Regions from separate parts of the Streptomyces sp. NPDC007945 genome, predicted to be linked through region 2. Evidence: predicted binding sites of a transcription regulator. Region 2 holds the regulator's gene; the other holds the start of a gene.
The links. Region 2 encodes HrcA, which represses chaperone genes, less so after heat shock. Its sites were predicted from a motif close to TTNGCACTCNGNNNNNCNGAGTGCNAA; they were not measured.
Positions count from the first base shown of each region.

Region 1: a site for HrcA is predicted at 7,000-7,026, ahead of groL (chaperonin GroEL). Genes of this name have one in related genera too.

Region 1 is NZ_JBIBJV010000012.1:62,861-74,016, forward strand. Features, by position in the region: gene ACFZCF_RS28985 (trehalose-6-phosphate synthase) at 1-1,257, opposite strand, end outside; gene ACFZCF_RS28990 (hypothetical protein) at 1,360-2,943, opposite strand; gene ACFZCF_RS28995 (glucosyl-3-phosphoglycerate synthase) at 3,019-3,987, opposite strand; SAM riboswitch class I at 4,109-4,251, shown strand; gene thrC (threonine synthase) at 4,236-5,579, shown strand; gene ACFZCF_RS29005 (MoaD/ThiS family protein) at 5,612-5,890, shown strand; gene ACFZCF_RS29010 (cold-shock protein) at 6,306-6,509, shown strand; gene groL (chaperonin GroEL) at 7,193-8,815, shown strand; gene ACFZCF_RS29020 (deoxyxylulose-5-phosphate synthase) at 8,911-9,243, opposite strand; gene ACFZCF_RS29025 (FG-GAP-like repeat-containing protein) at 9,444-11,156, shown strand, end outside.
Region 2 is NZ_JBIBJV010000001.1:764,242-775,397, reverse strand. Features, by position in the region: gene lepA (translation elongation factor 4) at 1-585, shown strand, start outside; gene ACFZCF_RS03615 (AMP-dependent synthetase/ligase) at 824-2,701, shown strand; gene hemW (radical SAM family heme chaperone HemW) at 2,753-3,994, shown strand; gene ACFZCF_RS03605 (DUF3097 domain-containing protein) at 4,117-4,920, opposite strand; gene ACFZCF_RS03600 (MBL fold metallo-hydrolase) at 5,014-5,751, opposite strand; gene hrcA (heat-inducible transcriptional repressor HrcA) at 5,890-6,909, shown strand; gene dnaJ (molecular chaperone DnaJ) at 6,910-8,049, shown strand; gene ACFZCF_RS03585 (nitronate monooxygenase) at 8,141-9,229, shown strand; gene ACFZCF_RS03580 (16S rRNA (uracil(1498)-N(3))-methyltransferase) at 9,226-9,969, shown strand; gene ACFZCF_RS03575 (AAA family ATPase) at 10,087-11,156, shown strand, end outside.

The DNA.
Region 1 (11,156 bases), on a different contig from region 2:
TTCGCGGTGGGCGCCCGCGCCGGTGGACAGGACCAGGGCGCAACCGGCGTCGGAGACGACGGGTATCTCCTTGGCCACCAGGTTCATGCCGTCCCTGACCGGGTTGACCAGGGCCACGTCGGCGAGGCGGTACGCGGCGAGGGAGCGGGTGAAGTCGTCCTCGACGGAGACCAGGACCGGCTGCCAGTCGTCCGTGCCGAACTCGGCGTTGATCTCCTCGGCGAGGGCGACCACGGACTCGGTGTACGCGCGGTACGACTCCAGGTCCTGCCGGGACGGGTACGCGGACGCCAGGTGGACGACCTCGCCGCGCCACTCGCGGTGCTCCGTCAGCAGCTCCCGGTAGGCCATCAGGCCGCGCAGGATGTTCTTCGACAGTTCGGTGCGGTCGACGCGGACGATGGTCTTCCGGCCGCCGACCTCCTCGCGGAGCCGGGCCAGCCGTTCGTCCACCTGGGGGCGGTGGGCGAGGGCGCGCAGCTCGTCGCCGTCGACGCCGAGCGCGTACACCCGGACGCGGGTGCGGCCCTTCCCGGTGTCGTGCCGGCGCCACTCGACGCCGAACCACGGGTCGCCGCTGGGCCACAGCCCCTGGGCGTGGCCGGTGGAGTCCTCGCGCTGCTGGAAGCAGCCGATGAAGGAGGACGCCCATCCCCAGGTGTGGAAACCGAGCTCGTCCGCGCCGAGCATGCCCCAGAGCAGCTCCTCGACGATGTCGTCCGGCACCATCCGCAGGTACTCCGGCGACACCCAGGGAGTGTGCGTGAAGTGGCCGATCCTGAGGTCGGGGCGGAGCTCGCGCAGCATCCCGGGGACGAGCGCCAGGTGGTAGTCCTGCACCAGGACCGCCGCGCCCTCGGCCGCCTCGGCGGCCAGCGCCTCGGCGAAGGCGCGGTTGTAGGCGCGGTAGGAGGCCCAGCGGCGGCGGAAGGCGGCGTCGAAGACGGGTTCGCGGGGGATGTCGTACAGGTGGTGGTGGAGGAACCACAGCATCGAGTTCGCGATGCCGTTGTACGCGTCGTGGTACACCTCCGGGTCGATGTCCAGCATCCGCACCCCGGGCTCGGCGACGCCGCGCCGGACGGCCTCGCGGTCGCCGTCGCCGAGCGCCGCGCACACCCACAGGCTGTCCTGTGAGTCGACGGCGCTCAGGCCGGACACGAGGCCGCCGCCGCCCCTGCGGGAGGAGAGCGTGCCGTCGTCCCCGAGCGTGTACGAGACGGGGCCTCGGTTGGATGCCACGAGTACGGAAGCCATGTGGCGAACCTAGCCCGTCCGGTAAACGCTCAAACGTACGTATACGAGACGGAGGTATCCGGCCACGCTGCGTCGCCGCAGGTCAGCCGGGGTCGCCCCCGTTCAGCCGCGTCGACCGCGCAGTGCCGCCCGCGCCACCAGGCCCGTGCCGGCGAGCACCACCGCCAGCGCCCCGAGCAGCCACAGCCGCTCGCCGTGGGCGCCGGTCTCGGCCATGGAGCCGCCGGGGCCGCCTCGGGGGCCGCCGTGGGGGCCCGGGCCGGTGGCGGGAGGGGCTACGACGGTGAGCGCGGAGGAGGAAGGGGACGGCGGGTCGGCCGGGTCGGTCGGGTCGGTCGAGTAAGCCGGGCCGGTCCGGCCGGCGGTGGGCTCCGTGGCCGGATCCGTGGGTGCTGCCGTCCGGGCCGTCTGGGCCGTCTGGGGCGTCCGTGTCGCCGATTCCGACGGTTCCGACGGTGTCGTCGGTTGCGACGGCTGCGGTGTCGTCGGGGTCGGGGCCGGGGCCGGTTTCTTGAGCTCCGGGGTCGCCGTCCGGGTGACCTCCAGGTCCGCCACGGGCACCGAGAAGGCGAGGGCGGCGGGCACGTAGGTGTCGCCGTCGGTGGCGAAGGACAGGTCGGCGGAGGTCGCTCCGACCGGGATCGCGCCGTCGGGGACGTCGACCTCCTTCGCGTCGATCGACAGGTTGTCGACCAGGTCGGGGGAGACCGCGCCGTCGCCCTCCCCGGCGAAGAAGTCGTCCGTGGTGCCGGCGGAGGCCCCGGTGACCTCCTTCCCGCCGACGAGGAACCGGTCGCCCGGGGTGCTCCGGTCGCCCTCGTACGCCGTCACGCTCGCCCGCGCCTTCCCCGGGGCGCGGCGGAAGCCGTCCACCGTGACCGTCGTCGCCGGGGAGCCCGGGCGCTGGACCACGTGCCCGCCGAGGAGGTGGACGGAGCGCCGTTCCGGTGCCTTCGCCGGGTCGGGGCCCGGGAAGCGGTGGACCACGGTGAGGGACCAACCGGCGACGCAGCCCTTGCCGTTCGGCGCCCAGACGCCGCTCACGCCGACCGCGAGCGGCGCGTCCGCCCCCGTGACGCCCGCGAAGGCGGCGGTCACGTCGGATTCGCCCGTGTAGTAGTGCGGGCCGTGGGCGTCGGCGGGGTCGACGACCATGCTGTCGATCGAGACGGGAGCCGCCGCCCGCGCGCCGACCGCGAGCAGCGGGGCCGTCGTGGCCGGGTCGCCGGGGGACGGCGCCACGTCGGCGCCCGAGGGGGCGCAGCGCTCCAGCTCCGCGCCGCCGGTCGCCCGGTACGTGCCGTCGTTGCCGCCCCAGGAGAGGCGGGCGTACGCCACCTCGGCGCCCTCGGGAAGCCGGACCCGGCCGGTGCTGGAGCCGTACGCGCCGCCGGTGCGGGCGGTGTCGAGGCGGCGCGTCACGAAGGTGTCGTTCGTGTCCGTGCCCTCGCCCGCGGTGGCGGCCGCGCAGCGGGCCGCCAGGTCGGCGGGGGCCGCCGGGCAGCCCGTGACGGTGTTGCCGACGGTGGTGAAGTCCCCGTAGAGGGACGCCTGGTACCGCTCCCCGAAGGGTTCGACGACATCGGCGGCGGCCGGCGGGGCCGCCGCCGCCGGCCAGAGCGGGCCCGCGGCGAGCAGACCCACCGCGAGCACCCGGAGGAGCGAGTGTGATGATCCGAAGCGCATAAAAGGGAAATGTAGGCACATCCCATGATTCACGGACGTTACGCCACGCGCTGCGCCCGTACGCCCCCGGCGCCCCTACGCCACGCGGCGCTGCGCGTACTCCGTGATCTCGGCCATCGGCGGGCGCTCCTCCGTGTCCACCGCGTACGTGTGCGGGACGAAGCCGTCCTCGCCCCGCTCGAACTGGGTGATCCAGGGCCGTACGAGATGGCCCCGGGAGAGCCGCAGCTGCGCCGTGCGGTAGATCGCCGCCGCCATCCGGCCCAGTGCCTGCCCGTCCTGGTGCCGGTGCTTGCGGACCCCGACGTCCACCTGCGCGAGGGCGTCCAGGCCCACCGTGTGCAGCGCGTCGACGAGCAGGCCCAGCTCCACCCCGTAACCGACGGGGAAGGGGAGCCGTTCGAGCAGCGAGCGCCGGGCCGCGTACTCGCCGCCCAGCGGCTGCACGAAGCCGGCCAGCCGCGGCCAGTGCAGATTGAGCAGGGGGCGCGCCACCAGCTCCGTCACGCGACCGCCCTGACCTGGGATCTCACCCGAGCCGGGCCCGTCGGACCCCGTGTCGAAGGGGCGGTCGTACATCGCCTTCACGAACTCGACGTCCGGGTCGGTGAGGAGCGGGCCCACGATCCCCGTGACGAAGTCCGCCGAGAAGTCCCTCAGGTCCGCGTCCACGAAGCAGACCACGTCCCCGCCCGTCGCCATGAGCGAGCGCCACAGCACCTCGCCCTTGCCCGGGAGCGTCGGGATGCGGGGGAGGACGTCGTCGCGGGCGACGACGCGCGCGCCGGCCGCCGCCGCGACCTCGGCGGTGCGGTCGGTGGAGCCCGAGTCGATCACCACCAGCTCGTCGACGAGCGGCACCGCCTCGGTCATCAGCTCGCGCCGGATCACGCCGACGATGTCGCCGACCGTCGCCTCCTCGTTCAGCGCGGGCAGCACCACGCTGACCGTCGTCCCCCGCTTCGCGGCGAGCAGCCGCTCCAGGGGTCGGTCGGACACGGACCAGGACCGCCGGGTCAGCCAGCGCTCCACTTCTTCCAGCAACGTGATCTCCATCTCGCGGATCGGACGACCGTCTCCACCTTCGAAGCCTTCGGTTACAGTCTTGAACAACGCGGATGCCCGATGCATCTCGGGGTGCCGCCCGCGTCTCACAATCGAATACCGCTCATCCAGAGGGGCAGAGGGATACGGCCCGTTGAAGCCCCGGCAACCCTCCAGTCGGTTTGTCTTGCGCCAGCGAGGCCCCCGACTAGGGAAGGTGCCAAATCCGTCTCATGGCGAAATGCGTCATGAGGAAGATGAGGAGAAAGGGCCTCGCCTCCATGGCTGTACAGACCTCCGCACCCGCTGCCCCCGCCGCCGACGCCTCCGGCGCCACCGTCGATCTCGGTCCCGCGTCCGGGCTTTCCTGTCGCGAATGCGGCGAGGTCTTCGCCCTCGGCCCGATCTTCGCCTGCGAGCTCTGCTTCGGTCCCCTCGAAGTCGCCTACGAACTGCCCGTCGGCGACCCGGAGGAGCTGCGGAAGCGCATCGAGGCCGGCCCCGCGAACATCTGGCGCTACGCCCCCCTGCTGCCCGTCCCCGCCGACGTCGCCGACAAGCCGAACCTGAACCCCGGCTGGACCCCGCTCGTCAAGGCCGACAACCTCGCCCGCGAGCTCGGCGTCGCCCCCGGCAAGCTCTTCGTCAAGGACGACTCCGGCAACCCGACCCACTCCTTCAAGGACCGGGTCGTCGCCCAGGCCATCGAAGCCGCCCGCGCCTTCGGCTTCACCACCCTCTCCTGCTCCTCCACCGGCAACCTCGCCGGCGCCGTCGGCGCCGCCGCCGCCCGCGCCGGCTTCCGCTCCTGCGTCTTCATCCCGCACGACCTGGAGCAGGGCAAGGTCGTCATGGCCGGTGTCTACGGCGGCGACCTGGTCGCCATCGAGGGCAACTACGACGACGTCAACCGCTTCTGCTCGGAGCTCATCGGCGACCCGCTCGGCGAGGGCTGGGGCTTCGTGAACGTCAACCTCCGCCCGTACTACGGCGAGGGCTCCAAGACGCTCGCGTACGAGATCTGCGAGCAGCTCGGCTGGGTCATCCCCGACCAGCTGGTCATCCCCATCGCCTCCGGCTCCCAGCTCACCAAGATCGACAAGGGGCTCCAGGAGCTCATCAAGCTGGGCCTCGTCGCGGACAAGCCGTACAAGATTTTCGGCGCCCAGGCGGAGGGCTGCTCCCCGGTGTCCACGGCCTTCAAGGCCGGCCACGACGTCGTGCGCCCCCAGAAGCCGAACACCATCGCCAAGTCCCTGGCGATCGGCAACCCGGCCGACGGCCCGTACGTCCTCGACATCGCCCGCCGCACCGGCGGCGCGGTGGAGGACGTGAACGACGAGCAGGTCGTGGACGCGATCAAGCTGCTCGCCCGGACCGAGGGCATCTTCGCCGAGACGGCGGGCGGCGTGACCGTCGGCGTGACCCGCAAGCTCGTCGAGGCCGGCGTCATCGACCCGAACCTCACCACCGTCGTCCTCAACACCGGTGACGGGCTCAAGACCCTGGACGCCGTTGCCGACAGTTCTCAGGCGACCGCCACCATTCGCCCGAGCCTGGACGCGTTCCGCGACGCGGGCCTGGCCCACTGACACCCGCCGACACCCGTACGGAGAGCATCGACATGGCCGTGAACGTCCGCATCCCCACCATCCTCCGCACCTACACCGGCGGCCAGGCCGAGGTCCCCGCCGAGGGCGCCACCCTCGCCGAGGTCATCGCCGACCTGGAGAAGAACCACACCGGCATCGCCGCCCGCGTCCTGGACGACCAGGGCAAGCTGCGCCGCTTCGTGAACGTCTACGTGAACGACGACGACGTCCGCTTCGAGCAGGGCCTGGAGACCGCCACGCCGGACGGCGCGGGCGTCTCGATCATCCCGGCCGTCGCCGGCGGCTGCTGACGCTTACCCGTTGGTAGCCCTCCGCTCCAGAATTGCCCCCTCCGCGACAGAAAGCGGAGGGGGCAATTCTGCATGGTTGAGCGCGATAGAGTTGGGGAAGCCCCCTCCGCCGCTCATGCCAGCCGCATATGAGAGCGGGCCCGGACCTGACGAGAACGGGCCAAGAAGCGGCCGAAAAGCATAGGCACTCTGCCCCTTATGCCGCTTTCGCCCGGCCCGAGTTGCCCTGCAATTCATGCATTTCTCCCCGATTCCCCTTTCCGCGCCTTCCAGAATTCCCGGCGGATTGCCCTGTTGCAGAGGGCAGTTGGACAGATACATTCAGCCGCGGTCGACGCGTTCCGGCGCAGGTTCTGACCCGGGTCCGTGAAGTGCGGATCCGCGCAAGGGCCAGTAAGTAATAGGGGAGTTAGGCATGGCTCAGGGCACCGTCAAGTGGTTCAACGCGGAGAAGGGCTACGGCTTCATCGCGGTCGACGGTGGTGCGGATGTTTTCGTCCACTACAGCGCCATCCAGATGGATGGGTACCGCAGCCTCGAAGAGGGCCAGCGAGTCGAGTTCGAGATCTCGCAGGGTCAGAAGGGTCCGCAGGCGGACATGGTCAAGGTGACCGCCTGAGGCGCGGCGCGATCGGCCACCGACGTCTCGTCGTCGAGGGGCCCGCATCCCCCGGGATGCGGGCCCCTCACGCGTCCCCGGCCACCTCTCGCCCCCTGACGGACACCTTTCCCGGCGCCTGGATGGTGTCCCCTTCGGTGCCTGACGGATGGCGGACGCCTCCTCGCGCCTGACGAATGCCGTGCCGGCGCCCTGCGGACATCTCCCTGGGCCCCGGGGCGCGCCCGGGCGCCCCGCACGCGTAGCCACCGCCGGCTCCGGCGTGCGGCACGGCGTCCCGCCGCTGCCGGCGCCGCCGGCTCCCGCGCGGCGTCCGTCGGCGTCCCGCCGCCGCGAGCCGCGGCGGCTCCCGCGCGCAGTCGCGGCGTCCCCCGCTGCGGCGCCACCGACCTGCGGTCATCCCCGGCGCCCCCGCCGCCGTCGGCGGCGTCCGGTCCCGGACGTGTCCTCGTGCGCGGGTGGCGTGGAGGTGCCCGATCCACGAGAGTCGCTTGCACTCGCATGGGTCGAGTGCTAATCATTGGCGTTAGCACTCGGAAGGTGAGAGTGCTACGAGGATCGGGCAGACGAGGCCGACGACCCGGGTGGGGCAAGGAACCACGCGGAACGCGGAGGCCGTCCGTCGCGGGCGTCGGCGCGGTCCTGGAGCGTTATCCACCCCATGTCCGGGAGGACCACTTCACATGGCCAAGATCATCGCGTTCGACGAGGAGGCCCGGCGCGGTCTCGAGCGCGGCATGAACCAGCTCGCTGACGCCGTCAAGGTCACCCTTGGCCCCAAGGGCCGCAACGTCGTCCTCGAGAAGAAGTGGGGCGCCCCCACGATCACCAACGATGGTGTCTCCATCGCCAAGGAGATCGAGCTCGAGGACCCGTACGAGAAGATCGGCGCCGAGCTGGTCAAGGAAGTCGCCAAGAAGACGGACGACGTCGCCGGCGACGGTACGACCACCGCCACCGTCCTCGCCCAGGCGCTCGTCCGCGAGGGCCTCCGCAACGTCGCCGCCGGTGCCAACCCGATGGCCCTCAAGCGCGGCATCGAGAAGGCCGTCGAGGCCGTCTCCGGCGCCCTGCTCGACCAGGCGAAGGAGGTCGAGACGAAGGAGCAGATCGCCTCCACCGCCTCCATCTCCGCCGCCGACACCCAGATCGGCGAGCTCATCGCCGAGGCCATGGACAAGGTCGGCAAGGAAGGCGTCATCACCGTCGAGGAGTCGCAGACCTTCGGTCTGGAGCTCGAGCTCACCGAGGGCATGCGCTTCGACAAGGGCTACATCTCGGCGTACTTCGCGACCGACATGGAGCGCATGGAGGCCTCCCTGGAGGACCCCTACCTCCTGATCGTCAACTCCAAGATCTCCTCGGTGAAGGACCTCCTCCCGCTCCTGGAGAAGGTCATGCAGTCGGGCAAGCCGCTGCTGATCATCGCCGAGGACGTCGAGGGCGAGGCCCTGTCGACCCTGGTCGTCAACAAGATCCGCGGCACCTTCCGCTCCGTCGCGGTCAAGGCCCCGGGCTTCGGCGACCGCCGCAAGGCCATGCTCCAGGACATCGCCATCCTCACCGGCGGCACGGTCATCTCCGAGGAGGTCGGCCTCAAGCTGGAGTCGGCCGGTCTCGACCTCCTGGGCCGCGCCCGCAAGGTCGTCATCACCAAGGACGAGACCACCATCGTCGACGGTGCCGGTGACAGCGAGCAGGTCGCGGGCCGCGTGAACCAGATCCGCGCCGAGATCGAGAACAGCGACTCCGACTACGACCGCGAGAAGCTCCAGGAGCGCCTCGCGAAGCTCGCCGGCGGCGTGGCGGTCATCAAGGCCGGTGCCGCGACCGAGGTCGAGCTCAAGGAGCGCAAGCACCGCATCGAGGACGCCGTGCGCAACGCCAAGGCGGCCGTCGAGGAGGGCATCGTCGCCGGCGGTGGCGTGGCCCTGCTCCAGGCCTCCAGCGTCTTCGAGAAGCTGGAGCTGGACGGCGACGAGGCCACCGGTGCCGCGATCGTCAAGCTCGCCCTGGAGGCCCCGATCAAGCAGATCGCGGTCAACGCCGGCCTCGAGGGCGGCGTCGTGGTCGAGAAGGTGCGCAACCTGACCCCGGGCCACGGCCTCAACGCCGCGACCGGCGAGTACGTCGACCTGGTCGCCGAGGGCATCATCGACCCGGCCAAGGTGACGCGCTCCGCGCTGCAGAACGCCGCGTCGATCGCCGCGCTGTTCCTCACCACCGAGGCCGTCATCGCCGACAAGCCGGAGAAGGCCGCGGCCCCGGCCGGCGGCGGCATGCCGGGCGGTGACATGGACTTCTGATCCTGAACGGATCGGTGGTTCATCGCTGAACGCGAACGCCGAGGGCGGCACTCCCCGCGAAGGGGGGTGCCGCCCTCGGCGCGTTCGCGGCCCCTTCAGACGACCGGCCGGACGAGCGCCTCCGCGAGCGGCTCCCCCGTCCGGCGCGCGTACGCCACCCGCGCCTTCACCTCGGAGAGCGTCCGGGGCCGGTAGCCGGGCCCGCACCCTTGACAGCAGCTGGTGCGGAACCGCACCCCCGCGTGCAGCAGCACCGACAGCACCCGCCACCCCTCGCCGTCCCGCCGCCGCGGCGGTTGGAACGCGGTGCCGACCCCGGTCATCGGCTCCCCGCACCGCGGACACCGGTGCTCGGGCCCGTGCTCGCGCCCCTGCTTGTACGAGGCTCGGCAGGGGAGACACACGTACGAACTCCGCTGGATTCCCATGGGGGCAGGGTAGGGGGGCGGACGTCCCTGGCATGCCGGTTTCGAGCGGATGTACGATCACCCCAGCCGGCAGGTGGGGGGGCATCGGGCCGGCGCCCGCGCGTACCGCCGTGGCCGTCCGTCCGTCTGCCGTGCCGCCGTTCCCGCGTACCCCTCAGCGACCTGTCGTCACCGACGCTTTCGTATGAGGGAGACCCCTTTTGTCCGTTCGAAGAACGGTCGCGCTCGCGCTGAGCGCGGCCCTGGCCGTCACCGGCCTCACGGCCGCGGCCCCGGCCGCCGTGGCGGCCGACACCGCGCCGTTCGAGTTGACGATCCGCGAGAGCGTCGAGCAGGGCACCCTGCCGCCGCACACCCTCCGGGCTGCCGGCCGGTCCGGCTTCCAGCTGTCCTGGGGCCCGGAGACGCGCTGGTACGACAGGACGTGGGGGCCCATCCTGCGCGCCCCGGAGTGCCCGACCGCCGACGAGGCCTACGCCTACGGTGACCTGTACGTCTGCCCCGACCCGGAGAGCGGCGGCGCCACCGTCCACGACTTCGTGGCCAAGCGGACCGACCGGGTGGCGACGACGGCCGGAGAGACGTGGCTGCCGCTCGTCGCCGGACGCCAGCTGGTCCGGGTCCAGCCCGGCACCGATGGCGTCACCCTCTCCTTCCACGGGTTCGGGACGAACGCGCCCGCCGACCGCGAGGTCCGGCTCCCGGGCGCCACCTCGCAGCCGCAGGTGTTCACCCAGGACGACACGACCGCGGTCATCGGCTACGCCACCGGGGCCACCCGTGCCGTCGTGCTGCTCGACTTCGCCACCGGCACCGTCACCCCGCTGACGCATACGGACTTCACGGTCGCCTCGGCCTCGCTCGACGAGGACCGGATCGCCCTCGGGGGCGGCGCCGGGACCGCGAAGGTCCTCGTCCTGTCCCGTACCGAGCCCGCCGCACCGGCGCGCGAGGTCACGCTGCCGCAGGAGGTCGCCGACGCCACCGCGGTGCCCGGTCTGTTGGGTGACTGGGTCATCGGCAGGAGTGCCGTGCCCGACTGGGGCGACATCACCGACGCCGCCGCCCTGTGGGCCGTCCCGCTCGGCGGGGGCGAGGCCCGCCGGCTCGCGGCGACCGTGCACCGCGGCGCCGCCGTCCTCCCCGACCAGGACGGCGCGCTCCACACCGTGGGCGTCACCGGGGACAGGTCCGGTCTGCTGCGGATCACCCAGGACGCCGCCGGGGTGCCCGTCGTGGAGCCGAAGTACCACAGCCTCGGCGCGCCGTACCCGGTGGAGGGCCTGACCCTGTCCCACGGCTATGTCGTGGCGCAGCACGCCTCTCCCTCTTCGGGCTACCGCCGGCTGAGGGGAGAGAACCTCGCCTACACGGCGCACGGCGATGGCACCGCGTGGGGCTGTGACGCTCTGAGCGGGCGAACCCACTGCCCGCAGTTCGAATCGAGCGCGACGTCCCAGCGCTGGTGGGCTGACAACGGCGACGAGGAGGTGATCACCCTGCAGCGGGCCGACAAGCCGGGCTGCGTCGGTTGCGCCGTCGCCGTGCAGGTGACGCCGCACCCGCACCGGGGGCAGTACGACGAACCCCGCACGGTCGTGCTCCCGTACGCGACCCCGCTCAAGGCCAAGACGATCCTCCAGGCCTCGGGCCGGTACGTGCACTTCCTGGCGACCTCCGGCACCACCACCCGCTCCCTCGTCGCGGACATCGAGACCGGTCAGGTGCTCCGGGACTCCACGAACCTGAACCAGTGGCTCTGGGGAGGCCAGTTGTGGACCGGCTCCGCCACGAACGGCACGGTCTCGGCGGTCGACGTCCGGACCGGGGCGACCGTCGCCACCGCCGACCTGGGCACCAGCTGCGCCTTCACGGGCCTTGAGGTCGTCGGCAAGTGGATCATGCGGCGGTGC
Region 2 (11,156 bases):
CCCAGCGAGTTCATCGGCGCGATCATGGAGCTCTGCCAGACCCGCCGCGGCACGCTGATCGGGATGGACTACCTCTCCGAGGACCGGGTGGAGATCCGCTACACCCTGCCCCTCGCCGAGATCGTCTTCGACTTCTTCGACCAGCTGAAGTCCAAGACCCGCGGTTACGCCTCCCTCGACTACGAGCCCACCGGCGAGCAGGCCTCCAGCCTGGTCAAGGTCGACATCCTGCTGCACGGCGACAAGGTCGACGCCTTCTCCGCCGTCACCCACAAGGACGCCGCGTACGCGTACGGCGTGCGGCTCGTCGCCAAGCTGCGCGAGCTGATCCCGCGGCAGGCGTTCGAGGTGCCGATCCAGGCCGCCATCGGCTCCCGGGTCATCGCCCGCGAGACCATCCGCGCCATCCGCAAGGACGTCCTCGCCAAGTGCTACGGCGGTGACATCTCCCGTAAGCGGAAGCTGCTGGAGAAGCAGAAGGAAGGCAAGAAGCGCATGAAGATGGTCGGCTCGGTGGAGGTGCCCCAGGAGGCCTTCATCGCCGTCCTGTCGAGCGACGAGTCCGGCGGCAAGTCGAAGAAGTGACGGGAAGGAGTGGCAGGAATCGGCCACCTCTTCGTCACGAACGGGTCCGCGTGCCTCCGGCGCGCGGGCCCGTTCGTTATCCACCGTTATCCACAGGCTCTTACGCACCGGACGTCGGCGCTCTAATCTGAAGCCCCCCACAGGTTACTCGTGAGTTAGTTACGCGGCCGTGGCCGCACATCCGCAGTTGTATGACCACCGCACCGCCAACAGGCATCGCCGCCGCCCGGAGGACGACGTGAGCGACAACCAGATCCAGATCGACGACCGGCCGCCCTCCGTCGCGGCTCTCTTCCTCGAACGGGTCGAGCGCACACCCGACGCGGAGGCCTACCGCTACCCGGTGCCCGCCGCCTCCGGCACCGGACCGGACGACTGGAAGTCGCTCAGCTGGGGCGAGGCCGCCCGGCGGGTCTTCGCCATCGCCGCCGGCCTGGTCGACCTCGGCGTCCGGCCCGAGGAGCGGGTCGCCCTCGCCTCCGCCACCCGCGTCGAGTGGATCCTCGCCGACCTGGGCGTGATGTGTGCCGGCGCGGCCACCACCACGGTCTACCCGCAGACCAACGCCGACGAGTCCGCCTTCATCCTCTCGGACTCCGAGTCCAAGGTGCTCATCGCGGAGGACGCCGCCCAGCTGGCCAAGGCCGTCGAGCGCCGCGCCGAGCTGCCCGGCCTCCACCACGTCGTGGTCATCGACCCCGAGGGCGCCGACACCTCCGCGGAGTGGGTCCTCACCCTCGCCGAGCTGGAGGCGCGCGGAGCCGCGTACCTGGAGAAGCACCCCGAGGCGGTCAAGGAGCGGGTCTCCGCGATCACCCGCGAGCAGCTCGCCACCCTCATCTACACCTCCGGCACCACCGGCCGCCCCAAGGGCGTCCGTCTCCCGCACGACAACTGGTCGTACATGGCGAAGGCGATCGCCGCCACCGGCCTCGTCACCCGGAGCGACGTCCAGTACCTGTGGCTGCCGCTGGCCCACGTCTTCGGCAAGGTCCTCACCTCCGGCCAGATCGAGGTCGGCCACGTCACCGCCGTCGACGGCCGCGTCGACAAGATCATCGAGAACCTGCCGGTGGTCCGGCCGACCTACATGGCGGCCGTCCCCCGCATCTTCGAGAAGGTCTACAACGGCGTCGCCGCCAAGGCCCGGGCCGGCGGCGGAGCCAAGTACAAGATCTTCCAGTGGGCCGCGGGCGTCGGCCGCGAGTACGCCAAGGTCACCCAGGACAACTTCCGCCGCACCGGTACCGCCTCCGCGCCCTTCGGCCTCACCGCCAAGCACAAGGTCGCCGACACCCTCGTCTTCGCCAAGATCCGCGAGGCCTTCGGCGGCCGGCTGCGCGCCTGCATCTCCGGCTCCGCCGCCCTCGCCCCCGAGATCGGCTACTTCTTCGCCGGCGCCGGCGTCCACATCCTGGAGGGATACGGCCTGACGGAGTCCTCGGCCGCCTCCTTCGTCAACCCCGGCGAGGCCTACCGCACCGGCACCGTCGGCAAGCCGCTCCCCGGCACCGAGGTCCGCATCGCCGACGACGGCGAGATCCTGCTCCGCGGCCCCGGCATCATGGAGGGCTACCACGGCCTCCCCGAGAAGACCGCCGAGGTCCTGGAGGCCGACGGCTGGTTCCACACCGGCGACATCGGCGAGCTCTCCGCCGACGGCTACCTGCGGATCACCGACCGCAAGAAGGACCTCATCAAGACCTCCGGCGGCAAGTACATCGCCCCGGCCGAGGTCGAGGGCCAGTTCAAGGCCGTGTGTCCCTTCGTCTCCAACATCCTCGTCCACGGCGCGGACCGGAACTACTGCACCGCCCTCATCGCCCTCGACGAGCCCACCCTCCTCGGCTGGGCCGCCGAGCACGGCCTGGGCGGCCGGTCGTACGCCGAGGTCGTCGCCGCCCCGGAGACCGTCAAGCTGATCCAGGGCTACGTCGACCGCCTCAACGAGGGCCTCCAGCGCTGGCAGACGATCAAGAAGTTCCGCCTCCTGCCCCGCGACCTGGACATCGAGCACGGCGAACTCACCCCGTCCCTGAAGCTCAAGCGCCCGGTCGTCGAGCGCGAGTACAAGAACCTGATCGACGACATGTACACGGGCTCGCGCGAGGCCTGACCGGCGCGGGCCGCCGCCGTCCGGGGCGGTACGGGCGGGCGGTACGGGACAATGGGTCCCATGCCTTCCGTACTGCCCGATGGTGAGCCCATGCCCGAGGACGGGGCGCTGCCCCCGCACGCCCTGGAGGGCGCGGGGGAGCGACCGCTCGGGTTCTATCTGCACGTGCCGTACTGCGCCACCCGGTGCGGCTACTGCGACTTCAACACGTACACCGCGAGCGAGCTGCGCGGTGCCGGCGGGGTGCTCGCCTCGCGGGACAACTACGCGGGGCAGGTCGTCGAGGAGATCCGGCTCGCCCGCAAGGTCCTCGGGGACGACCCGAGGCCGGTGCGGACGGTCTTCGTCGGCGGCGGCACGCCCACCCTGCTCGCCGCCGGCGACCTCGTACGGATGCTGGGGGCGATCCGGGACGAGTTCGGGCTCGCGGACGACGCCGAGGTGACGACCGAGGCGAATCCGGAGTCCGTGAACCCGGAGTACCTCGCCGAGCTGCGCGCCGGGGGGTTCAACCGGATCTCCTTCGGCATGCAGAGCGCGCGCCCGCACGTGCTGAGGATCCTCGACCGGACCCATACGCCCGGGCGGCCCGAGGAGTGCGTCGCGGAGGCCCGGGCGGCCGGCTTCGAGCACGTCAACCTCGACCTGATCTACGGCACGCCGGGGGAGACCGACGACGACTGGCGGGCCTCGCTCGACGCGGCCATCGGGGCCGGCCCCGACCACGTGAGCGCGTACGCCCTCATCGTCGAGGAGGGGACGCAGCTGGCGCGCCGGATCCGGCGCGGCGAGGTGCCCATGACCGATGACGACGTGCACGCGGACCGGTACCTGATCGCCGACGAGGCCTTCGAGGCGGCCGGGTACTCCTGGTACGAGGTGTCCAACTGGGCGACCTCGGAGGCCGGGCGCTGCCTGCACAACGAGCTGTACTGGCGCGGCGCGGACTGGTGGGGGGCCGGGCCCGGCGCCCACTCGCACGTGGGCGGGGTGCGCTGGTGGAACGTCAAGCACCCCGGCGCGTACGCGGCGGCGCTCGGGGCCGGGAAGTCGCCCGGCGCCGGGCGGGAGGTGCTCGCGGAGGAGGACCGGCGGGTCGAGCGGATCCTGCTGGAGCTGCGGCTCCGGGAGGGGATCGAGCTGTCGGTGCTCAAGCCCGCCGGGCGGGCGGCCGCCGAGCGGGCGCTCGCCGACGGCCTCCTGGAGACCGGCTCCTACGCCGCCGGGCGGGCCGTGCTCACGCTGCGGGGGCGTCTGCTGGCCGACGCGGTGGTGCGGGACCTGGTGGACTAGGGCGGGTCTTTCGGATCATGCCGGGCTCGCGACGCCCGGCACGCACGCCGATCCGGCCCGGTCCGAGGAAACGCCCCGGTGCGCCGTTCCGCTCCCGGGGGACGTACGCCCGTGAGGGGGAGCTACCCCGTCACGAAGTCGATCAGCTCCTCCACGCGGCCCAGGAGGGCCGGCTCCAGGTCCTTGTAGGAGCCGACCCGCTTCAGGATGGCCTGCCAGACGGCGCCCGTGTTGTCCGACGGCCAGCCCAGGGCCCGGCAGGTGCCCGTCTTCCAGTCCTGGCCCCGGGGGACGTCCGGCCAGGCCGGGATGCCGAGCACCGACGGCTTCACCGCCTGCCAGATGTCGATGTAGGGGTGGCCGACCACCAGGACGTGCTCCGAGGCGACCTCGGCGGCGACGCGGGACTCCTTGGAGCCGGGGACCAGGTGGTCGACGAGGACGCCCAGGCGGGCGTCGGGGCCCGGGGCGAAGTCGGCGACGATGGCCGGCAGGTGGTCGACGCCTTCGAGGTACTCCACGACCACGCCCTCGACGCGGAGGTCGTCGCCCCAGACCCGCTCGACCAGCTCGGCGTCGTGGCGGCCCTCGACGTAGATGCGGCTCGCGCGGGCGACCCGGGCCCGGGCGCCGGGGACGGCGATCGAGCCGGAGGCCGTACGGGCCGGGCGGGACGGGCCGGGCGAGGCGGGGCGCACCAGGGTCACCACGCGGCCGTCCAGGAGGAAGCCGCGCGGGTCCAGCGGGAAGACCCGGTGCTTGCCGAAGCGGTCCTCCAGCGTCACCGTGCCCGCCTCGCAGCGGATCACCGCCCCGCAGAAGCCCGTGGAGACCTCCTCGACCACCAGGTCGGGGTCGGCCGGGACCTCGGGGACGGGGGCCTGCTTCTTCCAGGAGGGGGTGAGGTCGGGGTCGTAGTGGCGCAAGGGGTCCGGTCCTCCGGGTGCGCTGGGCGGGTTTCGGCCAGGGCGCGGCGGTCGGGGTGTCGGGCCCCGGGCGCGGCCGCGCGTCTCGTGACGCTACGACACCCCGAAGCGGCGTGCCAGTTCATCGCGCTGGCGTCGGACGAAGGCCGCGTCCACCACGGCGCCGTGGCCGGGGACGTACAGGGCGTCCTCGCCGCCCAGGGCGAGGAGGCGGTCGAGGGCGTCCGGCCAGTGGGCGCCGGCCGCGTCGGGGCCCGCCTGGGGTTCGCCGGACTCCTCGACGAGGTCGCCGCAGAAGACGGTCTCGCGCTCGCCGGGGACGAAGACGGCGAGATCGTGGCCGGAATGGGCCGGACCCAGGTTGGCCAGGAGGACCTGCCGGCCGCCGAGGTCGAGGGTCCATTCGCCGGTGACCGTGTGCCGGGGGGCCACCAGGGCCTCCGCCGCCTCCGCCGCGGCCCGCTCGTCGGCGCCCTGGCGCACCGCGTCCTCGTACAGCTCCTCGCGGGTGCGGGCGGAGGCGAGGAGCTCGTCCGTGCCGACCGCGCCGAAGACCTCCGCGCCGGCGAAGGCGGCGGTGCCCAGGACGTGGTCGAAGTGGGGGTGGCCGAGTGCGATGTGCGTCACGCGCCGGCCGCCGGTGATCGCCTCCGCCTGGGCCCGGATCGCGGCGCCCTCGGCGAGGGTGGAGCCCGTGTCGTAGAGCAGGACGGCCTTGTCCCCCACGACGAGTCCGGTGGTCGCGTCCCAGCCGGGGAGCCGTCGGCGGCCCACTCCGGCCGCGAGCCGTTCCCACCCCTGCGCCGCCCAGACCGCTTCGTCGATGTCCATGCCTCCGACGCTAGCGGGTCCGCCTCCTTGCCAGGAGCGACGGCCCCGGTCGTACACTGGCCGGGGGTTTCCTGGCACTCGGGCAGGGCGAGTGCCAAAAGCGGAGCAACCGGAACGGCCGGAACGGGAGGTGTGCGCGTGCTCAGCGAACGCAGACTCGAGGTACTGCGCGCCATCGTCCAGGACTATGTCGGGACGGAGGAGCCGGTCGGCTCCAAGGCGCTCACCGAGCGCCACAAGCTGGGCGTGTCGCCCGCCACCGTGCGCAACGACATGGCGGTGCTGGAGGAGGAGGGGTACATCGCCCAGCCTCACACCAGCGCCGGACGGATCCCCACGGACAAGGGCTACCGCCTCTTCGTGGACCGACTGGCGGGCGTCAAGCCGCTGTCGACCCCCGAGCGGCGCGCCATCCACAACTTCCTCGACGGCGCCGTGGACCTCGACGACGTCGTGGGCCGCACGGTGCGGCTGCTCGCGCAGCTGACCCGGCAGGTCGCCGTCGTGCAGTACCCGTCGCTGACCCGTTCCTCGATCCGTCACGTCGAGCTGCTGTCGCTGGCCCCGGCCCGGCTGATGCTCGTCCTGATCACGGACACCGGGCGGGTCGAACAGCGGGTCATCGACTGCCCGGCGCCCTTCGGCGAAACCTCCCTCGCCGATCTGCGGGCCCGGCTCAACAGCCGGGTCGGCGGCCGTCGCTTCGCCGACGTGCCGCAGCTGGTGCAGGACCTCCCCGATTCCTTCGAGGAGGCCGAGGAGCGCGCCACGGTCTCGACCGTGCTGGCGACGCTCCTGGAGACGCTCGTGGAGGAGCACGAGGAGCGGCTGATGATCGGCGGCACCGCCAATCTCACCCGCTTCGGACACGACTTCCCGCTGACGATCAGGCCCGTCCTGGAGGCCCTCGAGGAGCAGGTCGTGCTCCTCAAGCTGCTCGGCGAGGTCAAGGAATCGGGCATGACCGTACGCATCGGCCATGAGAACGCCTACGAGGGGTTGAACTCCACGTCGGTCGTCTCCGTCGGCTACGGTTCGGGCGGCGAGGCAGTCGCCAAACTCGGCGTGGTCGGACCGACCCGCATGGACTACCCCGGAACGATGGGAGCGGTACGCGCAGTGGCACGTTACGTCGGACAGATCCTGGCGGAGTCGTAAGTGGCCACGGACTACTACGCCACACTCGGTGTGCGCCGCGACGCTTCCCAGGACGAGATCAAGAAGGCCTTCCGCCGCCTCGCCCGCGAGCTTCACCCGGACGTCAACCCGGACCCGAAGACGCAGGAGCGGTTCAAGGAGATCAACGCCGCCTACGAGGTCCTCTCGGACCCGCAGAAGAAGCAGGTCTACGACCTGGGCGGCGACCCGCTCTCCTCGTCCGGAGGCATGGGCGGCGGGGGCGGCTTCGGAGCGGGCGGCTTCGGCAACTTCTCCGACATCATGGACGCCTTCTTCGGCACGGCCGGGCAGCGGGGGCCGCGCTCGCGGACCCGCCGCGGCCAGGACGCCATGATCCGTCTGGAGATCGACCTCGACGAGGCGGCCTTCGGCACCACCAAGGACCTCCAGGTCGACACAGCCGTCGTCTGCGGCACCTGTTCGGGTGAGGGCGCCGCCCCCGGCACCTCGGCGCAGACCTGCGACATGTGTCACGGCCGCGGCGAGGTCTCCCAGGTCACCCGGTCGTTCCTCGGCCAGGTCATGACCTCCCGGCCCTGCCCCCAGTGCCAGGGCTTCGGCACCGTCGTCCCCACCCCGTGCCCCGAGTGCGCGGGCGACGGCCGGGTGCGGTCCCGCCGCACCCTGACGGTGAAGATCCCCGCCGGTGTCGACAACGGCACCCGGATCCAGCTCGCGGGCGAGGGCGAGGTCGGCCCCGGCGGCGGCCCCGCCGGCGACCTGTACGTCGAGATCCAGGAGACCCCGCACGAGGTCTTCCAGCGGCGCGGCGACGACCTGCACTGCACGGTCACCCTCCCCATGACGGCGGCGGCGCTCGGCACCAAGGTGCAGCTGCAGACGCTCGACGGCCTGGAGGAGATCGACATCCGCCCGGGCACCCAGTCCGGGCAGTCGGTGCCGCTGCACGGCCGGGGCGTCACCCACCTGCGGGGCAACGGCCGCGGCGACCTCATCGTCCACGTCGAGGTCCAGACGCCGACCAAGCTCGACCCCGAGCAGGAGCGCCTCCTGCGCGAGCTGGCCGGGCTGCGTGGCGAGGAGCGGCCCACGGGCCAGTTCCAGCCCGGGCAGCAGGGTCTGTTCTCGCGCCTGAAGGACGCCTTCAACGGGCGCTGAGACCCGGCCGGCATGATCGGTGAGTGAGAGGGGCGGCACTCCGGGTGCCGCCCCTTTCCCGTGCCCACAACGGGCATGGCACGATGCCCATATGTCCACCACCGCACTGAACGATCTCTTCCGGTACCCGATCGTGCAGGCCCCCATGGCGGGTGGCGCTTCTTGTCCGGAGCTCGTCGGCGCCGTCGCCGAGGCCGGCGCGCTCGGCTTCCTCGCCGCCGGGTACAAGACGGCCGGCAGCCTCTACCAGGAGATCAAGCAGGTCCGCGGGCTCACCGGAAAGCCCTTCGGCGTCAACGTGTTCATGCCCCAGACCGACCCCGGCGCCGACCCGGCGGCCATCGAGGTCTACCGCCACCAGCTCGCCGGGGAGGCCGGCTGGTACCGCACCGCCCTCGGCGAGACCGACGGCGGCCGCGACGACGGGTACGAGTCCAAACTGGCGATCCTCCTGGAGGACCCGGTCCCCGTCGTCTCCTTCACCTTCGGCTGTCCGAAGCCCGAGACCTTCCAGGCCTTCGACCGCGCCGGTACGTACACGATCGTCACCGTCACCTCCGCCGAGGAGGCCCGGACCGCCCAGGCGGCCGGCGCCGACGCGCTCTGCGTCCAGGGCGTCGAGGCGGGCGGCCACCAGGGCACGTACCGCGACGACCCCGACGACGAACAACGCGGCACGGGGCTGCTCGCCCTGCTCGCCCAGGTCCGGGAGGCCACCACCCTGCCGCTGGTCGCCGCCGGCGGGCTGATGCGCGGCGCGCAGATCGCCGCCGTCCTCGCCGCCGGGGCCGGCGCCGCCCAGCTCGGCACCGCCTTCCTCGTGTGCCCCGAGTCCGGCGCCCATCCGCTCCACAAGCGGGCCCTGACCGACCCGCTCTTCCACCGCACCGCCCTCACCCGCGCCTTCTCCGGGCGGCCGGCCCGCGGGCTCGTCAACCGCTTCATGCGCGAGCACGGCCCGTACGCCCCCGCCGCCTACCCCGAGGTCCACCACCTCACCGCCCCGCTGCGGAAGGCCGCCGCCACCGCCGGGGACGCCCAGGGCATGGCCCTGTGGGCCGGGCAGGGGCACCGCCTCGCCCGCGAGCTGCCCGCCGGAGAACTCGTCCGGGTGCTCGCCGCCGAACTCGACACCGCCCTCGACACCCTCGCCGACCCGGCCCTCAGGAGTGCCTCATGACCGCCCCCGTCTTCGTCGTCGACGCCGTGCCCGGCGCCGGCACCCACGTCCTGGAGGGACCCGAGGGACGGCACGCCGTCTCCGTGAAGCGCCTCCGGGCCGGCGAGGAGCTCGTCCTCACCGACGGCCGGGGACACTGGGCCGACTGCCTGGTGCGGGACACCGAGGGCAAGGACCGGCTGACCGTCGAGGTGACGGCCGCGCACGAGGAGCCCGCGGAGGAGCCCCGGATCACCGTCGTCCAGGCCCTCCCCAAGGGCGACCGGGGCGAACTCGCCGTCGAGACCATGACCGAGACCGGCGTCGACGCGATCGTGCCGTGGGCCGCCTCCCGCTGCATCACCCAGTGGCGCGGCGACCGCGGCCTCAAGGCGCTCGCCAAGTGGCGCGCCACCGCCCGCGAGGCCGGCAAGCAGTCCCGCCGCACGCGCTTCCCCGACGTCGCCGAGCTCATGACCACCAAGCAGGTCGCCCAGCTGCTCGCCGGCGCCGACTTCGCGGCCGTGCTGCACGAGGACCGCGACCACCCCAGCGGCGCCCTCGCCACCGCCGAACTCCCCGCGAAGGGCTCGATCGTGCTCGTCGTCGGCCCCGAGGGCGGGGTCTCCCCGGAGGAGCTGGCCGCCTTCGAGGCGGCCGGAGCCCGGCCGTTCCGGCTCGGCCGGAGCGTGCTGCGGACCTCCACGGCGGGCACGGCGGCCACCGCCCTCGTCCTCGGCCGCACCGGCCGCTGGGGCTGAGACCGGCGGCGAGCCCGTCACGAAGCCGGTTGTCCACAGGGGGCGGCCGGGGGGTGGTTTTCCACAGATCGGGGACCCGCTGTCCAAGCGGCGCGGGTCTTTTCTAGGCTGAGCCGCATGGCCGACGAGTCCCCCCTGATCCGCAGTCTGCGCGCCGCGGTCGCCGCCGCCCCCGGCGACGTGCCCCTGCGCCTCCACTTCGCCGAACTCCTCCTCGCGGACGGGCGGGGCGACGAAGCCGTCACGGAGGCCGCCGTCGCCCTCCAGCACGCGCCGGGGGACGCCGCCGCCCGCGCGCTGATGGTCCGCGCGATGGGGCTGCCGCCGGCCGCGCCCGAGGCTCCCCCGGTGGCGGAGACCCCGCCCGTGGCGCCGCCCCCGCAGGTGACCGCGGTTCCGCCCGTCCCGGCGACCCCGCCCGCTCCCGCTCCCGAGGAGAAGCCCTCCTTCGACTGGGCCGCCGCCGAGGAACAGGTGTCCGACGTCGTCGGTCCGCGGTTCCTGGAGGAGCCGCAGGCCGAGGGCGACGGGCTCGCGGGGGACGCCGCCGCCTGGGACGTGGACGCGCCCGGAGCCGTCCGCCTCGCCGACGTCGGCGGCATGACCGACGTCAAGGAACGGCTCGAAGCCGCCTTCCTCGCCCCCATGCGCAACCCCGAACTCCGCCGCCTCTACGGCAAGTCGCTGCGCGGCGGACTCCTCCTGTACGGCCCTCCCGGCTGCGGCAAGACCTTCATCGCCCGGGCCGTCGCCGGAGAGCTCGGCGCCAACTTCCTCACCGTCTCGCTCTCCGACGTCCTCGACATGTGGATCGGCGCCTCCGAGAAGAACATCCACGACATCTTCGAGACCGCCCGCCGCCAGGCCCCCTGCGTCGTCTTCCTCGACGAGCTCGACGCCCTCGGCGGCAAGCGCTCCCGCACCCACAACAACGGGCTGCGCAACGTCGTCAACCAGCTCCTCACCGAGCTCGACGGCATCGCCTCCGGTTCCGGCAACGAAGGCGTCTTCGTCCTCGCCGCCACCAACGTCCCCTGGGACGTCGACATCGCCCTGCGCCGACCCGGCCGCCTCGACCGCACCCTCCTCGTGCTGCCGCCCGACGCCGCCGCCCGCGAGGCGATCCTCCGCTACCACCTGCGCGAGCGGCCCATCGAGGCCGTCGACCTCGGCAAGCTCGTCAAGGC